DNA from 4 places in the Aliikangiella maris genome. Region 2 is predicted to be linked to each of the others. Evidence: predicted binding sites of a transcription regulator. Region 2 holds the regulator's gene; each other region holds the start of a gene.
The links. Region 2 encodes FNR, which switches genes on or off when oxygen is low (the NO sensors DNR and NnrR bind a similar motif). Its sites were predicted from a motif close to TTGATNTANATCAA; they were not measured.
Positions count from the first base shown of each region.

Region 1: a site for FNR is predicted at 1,262-1,275, ahead of clpB (ATP-dependent chaperone ClpB). Genes of this name have one in related genera too.
Region 3: a site for FNR is predicted at 1,193-1,206, ahead of ABVT42_RS05320 (OmpW/AlkL family protein). Genes of this name have one in related genera too.
Region 4: a site for FNR is predicted at 1,664-1,677, ahead of ABVT42_RS04470 (Hsp20/alpha crystallin family protein). Genes of this name have one in related genera too.

Region 1 is NZ_JBFDAH010000003.1:153,191-156,408, forward strand. Features, by position in the region: gene clpB (ATP-dependent chaperone ClpB) at 1-1,164, opposite strand, end outside; gene ABVT42_RS03910 (lysophospholipid acyltransferase family protein) at 1,322-2,011, opposite strand; gene ABVT42_RS03915 (purine nucleoside phosphorylase YfiH/LACC1 family protein) at 2,213-3,100, opposite strand; gene rluD (23S rRNA pseudouridine(1911/1915/1917) synthase RluD) at 3,171-3,218, opposite strand, start outside.
Region 2 is NZ_JBFDAH010000001.1:434,070-437,287, forward strand. Features, by position in the region: gene hemN (oxygen-independent coproporphyrinogen III oxidase) at 1-827, shown strand, start outside; gene fnr (fumarate/nitrate reduction transcriptional regulator Fnr) at 1,001-1,729, shown strand; gene mobA (molybdenum cofactor guanylyltransferase MobA) at 1,863-2,438, shown strand; gene ABVT42_RS01980 (DUF7009 family protein) at 2,439-2,753, opposite strand; gene ABVT42_RS01985 (molybdopterin molybdotransferase MoeA) at 2,860-3,218, opposite strand, start outside.
Region 3 is NZ_JBFDAH010000004.1:226,595-229,812, forward strand. Features, by position in the region: gene ABVT42_RS05315 (eCIS core domain-containing protein) at 1-619, shown strand, start outside; gene ABVT42_RS05320 (OmpW/AlkL family protein) at 1,276-1,920, shown strand; gene lepB (signal peptidase I) at 2,142-3,125, shown strand; gene ABVT42_RS05330 (manganese efflux pump MntP) at 3,180-3,218, shown strand, end outside.
Region 4 is NZ_JBFDAH010000003.1:302,127-305,344, forward strand. Features, by position in the region: gene ABVT42_RS04460 (glutamate-5-semialdehyde dehydrogenase) at 1-486, opposite strand, end outside; gene proB (glutamate 5-kinase) at 499-1,302, opposite strand; gene ABVT42_RS04470 (Hsp20/alpha crystallin family protein) at 1,770-2,192, shown strand; gene ABVT42_RS04475 (potassium channel family protein) at 2,349-2,807, opposite strand; gene ABVT42_RS04480 (phosphoadenylyl-sulfate reductase) at 3,089-3,218, opposite strand, start outside.

The DNA of each region.
Region 1 (3,218 bases), on a different contig from region 2:
ATCTGGCAATTTGCGGTCTGAAATATATCGATGTGATAAAGTCGCCGCAGAAACTATTGCCGGATCGGTAATTTCTACTCCGTGGTGAACTTCATAGCGCTCTTTTAATCCACGTAAAATAGCAATAGTATCTTCAACCGTTGGTTCATCTACCTGAACTTTTTGAAAGCGTCTTTCAAGTGCTGCATCTTTTTCAACATACTTACGATATTCATCTAATGTAGTCGCACCGACACAGTGCAGTTCACCTCTGGCCAGCGCTGGTTTCAACATATTTCCAGCATCCATTGAGCCTTCAGATTTTCCTGCACCAACCATTGTGTGTAATTCATCGATAAATAAAATAACCTGACCTTCATGTTTTGCTAAGTCATTTAATACCGCTTTTAGCCGCTCTTCAAATTCTCCACGAAACTTGGCACCGGCAATCAAAGCGCCCATGTCTAGCGACAATACTCTTTTATTTTTTAAACCTTCAGGAACTTCACCATTAATAATTCGTTGCGCCAATCCTTCAACGATTGCAGTTTTTCCTACACCCGGTTCACCAATCAACACCGGATTATTTTTAGAACGACGTTGTAAAACTTGTATAGTCCGACGAATTTCATCATCCCGCCCAATTACTGGATCTAATTTTCCTTGTTCGGCCCGCTCAGTTAAATCAATGGTGAATTTCTCTAATGCCTGGCGTTGCTCTTCGGCATTTGGATCATTGACAGCTTGGCCACCACGAGCATTTTCAATCGCTTTTTCCATACTCTTTTTATCGGCACCAAGGGATTTTAAAATCCGGCCTAGCTCACCTTTATCTTCTAATGCTGCCAAAATAAAAAGTTCACTTGAAATATACTGATCTTTGTGTTGTTGGGCCAACTTGTCACAATGATTTAGCAATCGGGCTAAATCATTTGAAATGTGAACTTCACCCGGAACACCTTGAACTTGTGGTAAATGATCCAGCGCTTCGCCTAATTGACTGCGTAAACTATGTAAGTTAATACCGGTTTGTGAGAACAAGTGTCTCACACTGCCACCTTCTTGATTTAATAAAGCCGTCATTAAGTGGACAGGCTCAATAAACTGATGATCGCGGCCTAATGCTAGCGATTGAGCATCTGCAATTGCCAGTTGAAACTTACTGGTAAATTTATCCATTCGCATAAGTGCCCCTTATAAAATATTTTAAAATCTAAAATTAACGATACCTACAAAATGGGGGTGTTTGCTAATAAATCAAGTAATGCAAGCAGCGCAAATGCTGATTTGGATCAAGCTTTGTTAAGACAAGAAATTTATACCAATAAAACTCAATTTGCAATTAATCAAGACGAATTTGATGAGTTGAAAAGATTAACCATTGTGACATTTCACCAGCAAAGTCTGGATGAGCCACTTGGTCAGCCGAAATAGCGCAATGAGTTTCAAATTCTACCTGACTTCGCTGAATTGCAGCTTGCGTAATTGTGCCAGGCGCTACAATCCCCCATATTCTGATAGGAATGATTGGTGTTAAGGTCAATAAACTCAACTTTATTATACCGGGTTTAATTTTTTCTCGAGGTGTCGTAGTATGGTGGATTCCACCTTGCGGAAAAATTGCAACAACTTCGCCAGCTTGAATGGCTCGAATAACACTGCGAAACGCCTTTTCAACCCGTCCCGCACGATCAACCGGAATACATCCGGCGGCTCGAAACATCCAGTTTAAAATTGGTTTTTGATATTCTTCTTGCGCAATCATAAATCGAATGGGTCGATTGGTTGCGGTAATAATAATAAATGGATCGATACCTGAAATGTGGTTGCTAGCCAGTATGACCGGCCCGGATTGAGGAATCTTGATTTTTTGATCATTTTGACGATGATATCGGCGACAATAAACTCGTATTAATCCATCTAAAATATTGGTCAGCCAATGTCCCCAATCAGCTTGATTGTTCTTTTTTCCAATATAAAGCACTGCACCGATTCCACCGAGTAAAACGGCAAGTACTGCAAAACTAATCATGCTAACTATTCCCAGGTTTTCATATTATTGATATTTTTACTCAACAAAGAAACACCACCAATAAAAAATAGAATTTAATCATAAACTTGTCTTAACTCTGTCTTGTCTTAACTCTGTCTTGACTCAATTCAGCAATAACCCGATGTAATTGTCAATTAAATGAGCTTCGACTCACCCCAGAAAATCATTCGATTAAAATAATCATTCAATCCAGATTAAACTCGCCATGCGCCCGGTTTGTCCATCTCGCCGATATGAGTAAAAGCGTTGCTCATCATTGAAACTACACCATTCGCCGCCAAAAACTTCAATCCCCATTTGCTGCATGATAAATCGTGCTAGCCCTACAAAATCAAAGTCATATTTTTGCGCAGAAAATTGATTGTGAGCTGGACGAAAAAACGACGTATATTGCTTATTTTTGCTCACAAATTGCGTAAAAACTTCACTGCCAACTTCAAAATGCCGTTGGGAAATCGCGGGACCAATAAAAGCGATTAAATCATTAGTTGATGACTGTAATTGGGGCTTATTATTACTTGCTATATTACTTGCTATATTAATTGTACTTGATTGGTCTTTAACAAATTGAGTGTTTATTGAGTCTTTTTGTTTAATATGTTGTTCAACATTTATGTACTGGTTAACTGTATTCTCAATGACACCAGCCAGTAAACCGCGCCAACCAGCATGGCAAGCTGCCACCCAGCTACCCTGACGGTTGGCAAATAATACAGGCAAACAATCAGCCGTCATTACATTGCAAATGATATTTTTTTTAGTGGTAAATGCGGCATCGGCAGTTTGGTTTTGTGGTGTACTTTGCGAAACTTCAATACACTGATTTCCATGAACTTGATTTAGCCAGGCAATAGTATATTTTAAGCCAGATTGAGTTGGCAAATTATCCAGTAATTGCTGCCGATTTTGTGCCACAGATTGAGGATTGTCATCAACATGTGTGGCCACATTCAATGAAGCATAACGACCAATACTTACACCACCCATTCGCGTAGTAACCACTGCTCTCACATTGGCGGGTGCAGGCCACTGTGGGAAAATCAATGATTGACCATTATTTTTCATCATACGCTTTTATTAATTGGGATCATAAATTTGCATACATCGAATAGAGAGCATCAGTAAGTATGCGACTCATCTATACTTGCTCATCATGTTGACGAACAGCTTCAATGAGCTGTTGCAT
Region 2 (3,218 bases):
ACCGCATCCAGTCTTTTGAAATAACTCGTGATTTAATTAATGAAGCAAGAAAGCATGGCTTTCGTTCGATTAATCTCGATTTGATTTATGGATTACCTTTACAAACTCGAGAAACATTTGCCGCGACTTTAGACAAAGTTATTCAAATATCTCCTGATAGAATATCTGTTTTTAATTATGCACACTTGCCTCATCGTTTTAAACCACAGCGTCGAATCAAAAGTGCTGAGCTACCAACTCCAGTGGAGAAATTGGCCATTTTTGCCTATATCATTGATAAACTTCAACAAAGCGGTTATTGCTATATAGGTATGGATCACTTCGCCAAGCCTGATGATGAATTGGCTATCGCGCAAAATAATCAGCAATTACATCGTAATTTTCAAGGCTATACAACACACGAGGAATATGAATTAATCGGCGTAGGGGTTTCTGCGATTGGTTCGTTGAATGGGCAATACCATCAAAATGTCAGAGAAGTTGATAGTTATTATCATTTACTTGAGCAGGGTCAGCTACCCACTTGGCGTGGAGCGAGTATGACTTTTGATGACACGATTAGGAAAAATGTCATATTTGATTTAATTTGTCACTTTTATCTAGATATAAATCAGATTGAAACTCGCTATCATATTAATTTTAAAACCTATTTTTCTCGCGAACTAAAGATGCTTCAACCGCTAATTGAAGATAAACTTATTACTTATTCAGGCGATTCAATTCAAGTCTTTGCTAAAGGCCGATTACTGATTCGTAATATTTGCATGACATTTGACGCCTATTTAAATGAGTTACAGGAAATCAGGTGTTTTTCAAAAGTTATCTAAATGACTGATTCAGCTTTATTTAAGCGCAAATAGATTGAGTAAATGATTAAAATGATAATTTTGTTGGCTTTTCTATTTTGTGAATATCGTTAATTTTTGTGAAAATTGGCTCCCTTGAATATATAAATTGAGTATAATGCACCTGTATATTCAAAACAAAGGGTGGGTCAAAGTTGTCTTCGAATAATTTTTTGCATAGTGAAATAAAGTGTCAGACCTGTAGTATTAGACGATTGTGTCTACCCGTGATGTTAGCTGATTCTGATATCGAACATCTCGAAAATATTGTTCAACGCAAAAAGGTACTGAAAAAAGGCGACTTTTTGTTCCATGCCGGTGATACATTTGATGCAATACACGCTATTCGCTCTGGCAGTCTCAAAACCTACACCATCAGTTCTGATGGTACGGAACAAATTACCGGATTTCATTTACCCGGTGAAATAGTTGGTTTAAATGCAATTAGCAGTACACAGTATCCTAGTTTTGCCAAAGCCTTGGAAACTTCACTGGTTTGTTCCATCCCCTTTGATAAACTTGAAGCACTCTCACGGGAATTGCCCGGCTTACAAAAGCAGCTTTTTAAGATTATGAGCGGCGAGATTCGCGAAGAGCAAGATTTAATGATGTTGCTCAGTAAAAAGAATGCTGACGAGCGGTTTGCGGCTTTTATTATAAACTTTTCTGGTCGTTTTAAACGCCGAGGCTTATCCAATAAGGAATTCCAGTTGACCATGACTCGTGGCGATATTGGTAATTATTTGGGCTTAGCCGTAGAAACAGTAAGTCGCTTGGTAACCCGTTTGCAAAAGCAAGGGCTCATATCGATTCAAGATCGTTATATTCAAATTAAAGATATGGAAGGCTTAAGTTCCTTAGCTGGTACATCTTGTCATGTATAATAGATTTTAAGTGTTTGAGATAATTTATTTTATTGAGTACTCAAGGTTAAATTATTTATATTTGAATAGCTCATTTATTAAGAGGAACTGTGAGTTATATTGGTAGGCAATTCTATGAGGATGAATTTGGCAAATGATTGACAAGTCATTTATTTCAGGACTCATATTATCTGGTGGTGCGGGTCGCAGACTAGAAGGAAAAGATAAAGGACTACAACAATTCCAACAAAAACCTTTGATCGAGCATCAAATAGATTGGCTGGCAGACCAGGTAGGAGAATTAATTATTTCTGCTAACCGTCATTTAGTAACTTATCAACAATATGGATATCTGGTTGTTACCGATCAACGAGAAGGTTATGCTGGACCGCTTGCAGGCATAGAGCAAGGGCTGCAAATTATGAAGAATGACTGGTTATTTGTTTTACCTGTCGATGTACCACTCCTACCTAAAATATTAATTCATCAACTTGTGCAACAAATTCAGTTTTCTGATTCTGCTTATTATTTAGTGACTGATGTAAGAGAGCATTACTTATGTATGTTGCTAAATCGATCTTGTCATAACACTGTCAGTCAATTACTCAATCAAAAGACTTATCGTGTAAGAGATTTCCTCAAGCAAATAAAGGCAACGCCAGTTAATTTGAATATTGAAGAGTCCGCATTTCGAAATTTAAATTATCTGGCAGATTATCAATCGGTCTAGTTATTTTGATTTTAAGTCAATTTCAAGAAAAGCACTGATCGCAGTGCTACTTGTGATTTTAATCCCTTGTTTGCTTGGTCTGTCTTTAACTTCACTTTCAAGAACTTGTTTATTAACACATAAAGTGAATTTTAATTGAGAGCCAAAATCAAAGAGTAACTCAGCATTGTTATTGGTAGTTTTAACCATATATTGAATTTGGTTTAGAGGATTCAGAGTGATTGAATCTTTTATTTCTCCGGTGTTTAATAATTGTTGAGCCTCGGCTTGGCTCACTCTAAAGGTGATGCAATCGGATTGAATTTTTAAATACATAAGTGCTATGAGTAAGTTGGTTAAACAAAAATAAGCTAAAGTAAATTCAAATAGCCGTAATCAATAAAACAACCATTTTTCTTTAGTCGATTAACGATAAACACAATTAAAACCAATAAGGTATGGTTGGATAAAACTCGACTTTCTCCCCAGTTGCTAAACTCTCAGTGGATTCTTTCAGATAAATCCAACCATTTGCATTGAGTAGTGGTTTAATTTTAAATGATTCTTGTCCAGGTAAAATGTTACAAGTTAACTGTGCATGCTGATTAATCTGTGCAAATGATTTTAGTATCGCTGCAAATCCAGGCCTTTTTGTAAACGCCTCATTGCATATTGCGGTAACTGGTTTTTCATCTGCTTGAGCTAGCAGGCGTTGGATTAGTCGAAATACAAAAAATCGTAAACCTAAATTTGCTGAAATAGGATTACCAGGTAATCCAAAGTAAAATGTGCCATTAGGAA
Region 3 (3,218 bases), on a different contig from region 2:
CGATGGCAGTTTTTCTGAGCGCAGGTGGTTGGTGAAAGCCGGTGGCTATGATACCGATTGGGAAAATGAAACCACTGAAAGGTGGGTTGAAGTGCCGCTGTTGACGCAATTAATGCAAACTTATGTTCGTCACATGATTACCAATACCGAAACATTACTTGATATGCAGGGGCGAGGTGAAGCACCAACTGCGGAACAACCTGATCCGAAACTGGGCGGTTTAACTGTTGCCATACAAACTCGATTTGGCAACAAACCCTGGAAAGCTGAATTTAAAACGCCGCAATCTTCGACCACGGTTTATGTTGCCACTCAAGGACGTAATATCGGATTGCTTGCTCGAGAAGTAGAGTGGTGGTCAAGTAATCCAAGTTTTTATGTTTATGGAGAACAAGGTGGTCGATATCAGGTTGGTGGGGCTGATTATAATACTTACGCTGCGTTGCGCCGACTCACTACGCAAAAAACGCAGTTGAATATTGGTCAAAGAGGAATGTGGGAAGAAACAACCTCAGTAGCGCTTGAATCGGGTATGGTAGAAATTGACAAAAGTTTACTTGAACCAGTACCGGAGCTTGGTGATTTTCCTATACCAAGTGGACAGACTCAAATGGGTTGAACTTAAGAACATATTACGTGGATATTGCATGTGTGAAAAGTAAATTGGTTATCTATTAAAAATGTGACTAAAAAATAAAAATAATCAAATTAAAAAAGCGAAAATGTGAGTTAGCATTTGTGCCAGAAGCAATCTGGTTAAGACAATTTTTATTACCGACGAAAAATTTTGGTGGCAGCAAAATCAACAGAGTCAACAGTTTGATTATGCCGAAATGACAAGAAAAATGTCGCAACCATGGGAGTCAGTTGCTTGATAAATACACGAAGTTAAATGCTGATTATCGATATTTTTTTACCATTTGTTAGCCAGGATATTTAAAATTAAACCTAAATAAATTGTGGTTAAAGTTATTGATTTTGCTCAACTTTTTAGTTGAACGTTTTATAATAAACTGATATGCAAGCGGGTTTTAATCTAAGTATTAAGCGCAAAAATATGTCAGTTTGTAATCAATAGAAGAAATCTTAAAAAGCATCTTAATTATTGTCTATCAGTTCACAAAATAGTCACTAAATTCACATGTCATTATCAATCTTTTTAATTTAGAATGCCGCAAAATTTCAAAATCAATTGATATTTATCAATATTCTTTGCGGTCAGTCTGATTAGACTGTGCGCGCTTCTAACTAACATTATAACTAAGGTTAATGACAATGAAAAAACTAACCATTGCTTTGGCAATTTCTGCTGCCTTATCGACACCTTTCGTTGCTGCACAAGACAATGCTGATAACTGGATTTTCCGCGTTGGCGTCGCGCATGTTTCTCCTAATGATGACAGTGGAGAAGTTTTAGGTGGCGGCGTTGGTGTTGATTCAGATACAGGATTAGCATTTAGTGCAACTTATATGGTTGATGCAAACTGGGGTGTTGAAGTATTAGGCGCACTGCCATTTTCTCATGATATTGTTGGTACTGGTTCTTTATCAGGTGCCAAATTAGGTGAAACTAAACATTTACCTCCAGTGGTCAGTCTGGTTTACCAATGGGGTGAAGAAACCCAATTCCATGTTGGTGCTGGTTTAAACTATACCGTTTTCTTTGAAGAAGAGAGCAGTAGCACATTAGACACAGCATTAAATGCACAAGCTAAGTTAGATCTGGAATCTTCAACGGGTCTTGCATTTAAAGTAGGCTTTGATACACCAATGACTGATGGCTGGAAATTTACTGGTAGCCTTCGTTATATTCAGATTGACACAACTGCTGATGTTATTATCAATGACTCTGTAGCCGCCAGTGTTGATGTTGATATTGACCCTTGGGTTGTAATGTTAGGTGTTTCAACAACTTTTTAATTAATAATACGGATGTGTCTAAGTTCTAGGGCACATCGTTAAGACTGCATTAAAGCAAACCTTATTGTAAAGGTTTGCTTTTTTATTTTAAGCTATTGCCAATATTTTATCGATTTTTACGCCGTGTCGCTGCATGAACTTTGATAACAAATTATGTTAATATTAAAGTCATTCAGTTCATAATATACTGAGTGAATAAAAAGGTATTAAACGGGTAACATATGGATAACTCTTATTATCAGCCGGGACAAGCAGGCACTGTTAATACTTCAAGTCAACCACCAAAAAGCTTTATTCTAGCACTCATATTTTGTATTTTGGGAACGCCATTTTGTGGCATGTTGTATTTGGGTCGATTTAAAAGGGGATTAGTGTATTTAGCATTTGTTTTGCTCGCTATTTCGACCTTTTATGCCGATTTAAAAATAATAGAAAAATTTTCAGTTGAATCTATCTGGCTGATACAACTAATCATTCTCCTTGTCGGCATATTTGATTGCTGGCGTTGTTATAAGCAAATTAAGCCACATACGCTTATGCCACTATATAGTCGCTGGTATGTGGTATTACCCTATGTCTTTGGTTATATAATAGGGATTAATTTGGTAAAAAGCTTTTTAGTTGAAACTTATCAGGTGAGCTCAGTTAACATGGCGCCTAATTATTACCGAAATGATATTTTATATGTTGATAAAAGAAAGTCAGCATTAACTTATTTAAACGGTAATGTATTATATATCAATGAAAATAGCGCAATGTACGAAATGGCAAAACGTGGTAATACCGTTTTATACTTAAAGTCGATCGACAGTCCGCAGGCGTTTCAAGGTAGAATTATCGGTGTGCCGGGTGATACGCTTCACTTTACTGGGCATTCATTCGAAATTACACACTGTAATGAACAGGGATGTAATGAGGTTGTTGTAGGTCGTCAGCTATTGAATAATCAGCATCATTTGATAGAGAATGAACAGCTTGCTAATTCAGATGAGTTACTTCTTTATGAGCAAAAGATAGAGAATGTAACATTTAATATTTTGCACAACCAAAATGGATTTTCAGAAAGTTGCCAGTTAGTAGATGGTAATACTTTTCAAGTTTTGCCTGATCAGGTTTTTATTATGGGAGATAACCGGGATAACAGTTATGATTCTCGATTTTTTGGAATGGTTTCTATTTCAAATATTATTGGTGAAGTGCTGTAATTTAAATCAGTAATAAACCGAATGATTATTAATAAAGTTATTGAGTGATTTAATTTGATTGAAGTATTTGTATTAGCGTTTGCATTGAGTATG
Region 4 (3,218 bases), on a different contig from region 2:
AATGGCTTGATTGGAATGAAAAGCTTCTTTGCCGCCACGTAAAATAATCCCATTACCACTTTTTAAAGCCAACGCAGCCGCTTCAACAGTAACATTGGGGCGTGATTCATAAATCATTAAAATAACCCCTAGCGGAATTCTCTTTTTACGCACTTTTATACCATTTGGCCTTTTTGTCATAGGCAAGACTTCCGATAACGGATCAGGCAATTCGGCCACTTCAGCCAAGGCTTTTTGCATTTGCTCAATGCCTGTTAAATTAATGGTTAACCGATCGATCATCGCTGCAGACAAGCCGTCTTTTTCCGCCTGTTCAACATCACGCTCATTGGCCGCGAGTATAGTGGCTTTATTTTCTATTAATGCTTTTACCATTGAGAACAAAATTGCATTTTTTTGTGTCGGGTTGGCTAATGCGATTGCTTTTGCTGCTTTACGAGTTTGCTCACATTGTTGTTTAATCGCCGTTAAGTCTTGAGTATTCATTATAATTTTCTCCTAATTCAGCATGCTATTCATTCGGCTAGACGCAGCAAAAAATAGTGTGCCTGTTTGCCGCGTTTGCTTGAGCTGTTCAAAAGTTGCCGCTTTTCTACCATTAACAATTAACGTATTAATGCCTGCTTGCATCGCCGTATCTGCTGCCTGAATTTTAGTTTTCATACCTCCGGTTGCAATCGGGTTTGTGGTTATTCCAGCACTTTGCAAAATTGAATCATCAATCGTTTCAACCACTTCGATTAATTGCGCATCGGCATGAAGCTGTGGATTTTTGTTGTATAATCCATCGACATCGCTACAAATAATCAGCAGGTCAGCATCGCACATAACAGCGACCTGTGCCGCCAGATTATCATTATCACCAACCACTAATTCATCAATCACCACAGAATCATTTTCATTGATAATTGGGATTGCCTGCATCTGTAATAACGTATTGAGCGTATTTTTTGCATTCGCTACACGCTTACTACTTTCCAAATCAGAACGCGTCAATAAAATTTGTGCGCATTGATTATCAAATAATTTTTGCCAATGTTGCATTAAATAAGATTGGCCCACTGCAGCGAGAGCCTGCTTTTGCGGAATAGAGACCTGCTGAGCCAAATCAAATTTCATTAGCCCTGCCCCTGCGGCAACACTCCCCGATGAAACCAGTACCACCTCTTTACCATGTTGCACAGAATGTTGAATAAACTCAGCTAATGCCAACAGATAACGAATACTACAACCATTTCCCTCTGGCGCGATTAACGCACTCCCCACCTTGATCACGGCACGCTGCCAGTCAATCATTTGCATTTTTACACTCACTTTGTTTTCAGATTTGAGTTATTACCTGAACCTGGATTAGCCCGCGGTTCACAGATAATTAATTAAACTTTTTTAAAACGATAAATAAAAAAATAGATTAACTAACCCACAAGGGGAGTTGGGATATAAGGAGAGAATTTAAAATTAAAAGATTTTGAGAACATGATCTTATTTATTTAAGGGAATCACTGTTTATCCTACAGAATATTCGACGAATATCAACCATTATTTAACCAATTGCTTATAAGAAAAAGCCATATATTAACCGATTATTTACGCCAACTTAGCACAGTTCTGTTGAATATTTAAATTAATAAGCATATTTCGTACCTTCGATCTACTGTTCTTTTTGACCTTAGTCAATACGCATTTGCTCAATTTATTTACAATTACATCGTGGTAGTCAAGTTATTCCACCCTTCATAGATTCATTTAAAAAACTAGGAGACAAGATCATGAGTTTAGTTAGATGGAATCCTTTTAGAGAATTTGACAGTTTTTTTTCACCTTCCACTCGATTAATGAGTAACTTTCAAGACTCTGCTATCGAATCAAGTTGGAAACCGCTCGTTGATGTCACTGAAGATGCCAGTGAATATCTCATTAAAGTTGAATTACCAGAAGTCAAAAAAGAAGATATCAAAGTGGCGATTAACAACAATTATCTCACTTTATCGGGTGAGCGAAAATTTGAAAAAGAAGATAAAAAGCTTCACACCATTGAGCGATTTTATGGCCATTTTGAGCGCACCTTTAATCTGCCTGAAAACGTCTGCGAAGCAGATATTCACGCAGAATTCAAAGATGGTCTATTACAATTACATTTGAAAAAATCAGAGTTACCAAAAAACAGTCAACGCCACATTAACATTCAATAAAACCTAGCAGCATTGGCTTTTAGTTGAAACTAATGTGTCGTTTAAAAAACTAAAAGTTGTTGTCACGTTTGTGAGGAACGCTGAGGTATAAGCTAAAGCGGTAACCGATACTCACCAAAACATTGAAGCTGCCGGGTCGACTAACCGGCAGTTTATTTAATTTTCTTTCCAATAACTTTTCATTTCATAATATAAAAATGAAGCAGTCCAGGTGACTAACACTAGTCCAGTTAATGATTCTATCCCCGTCAAATATCGAATTTCACCAACCGGTTGTATATCGCCAAACCCCAAGGTTGTGTAAGTTGTGAAGGAAAAATAAGCACAATCCATGAGCGAACCGCTAGAGTTTCCAACTAAATTTCCCCACCCGCTAATATGAATCATCACATAATAAGCTAAAGCAAATACCCACACCTCAACTATATGCGCAAATAGTGCACCAAAAACACCGATCACAATTTTAAAATTATGTTTTACTCTCAATCGTGGTAATTGATGCGTCAATTGATGCAAGATTTCATAGTGAATCAAGACGACAATAGCGATAATCAGGCTGTTAACAATAAAGACACCAAGCATTAAAGGTGACACCAAAATAGTTTTGAGTGACACACAGGTTATCTTGTTAAATGCGAAATAGCAACGCTACTGACTATTGTAGCAATAATAATCTATTGGTCGATAAGAAAAGAACGAATAACAACAACTCATATCAGAATATTCAATAAAACTCGAGTTACTCCACTAAAGAACTGACGATGAACATTGATTGGATAAAATTTAGTTTTCAGAAATTTAGTCAAAGTGGCAACTCGCATTTGGCAATTGATATAAGACTTAGTTGTCAAATGCGAGCAGTAATTATTTTAGTAACAATCGTTTTGTGGAAGTCGTTACAAGCTTGAAAAATTATCTTCGTGTAAACCACATTCACGCTTTACACCACCAAACCTTGTTTCTTCTTCGCTCATTCCCAAACTTAGTGGGACAGTGCTATGAGTATCACCAATCGAAACATAACCT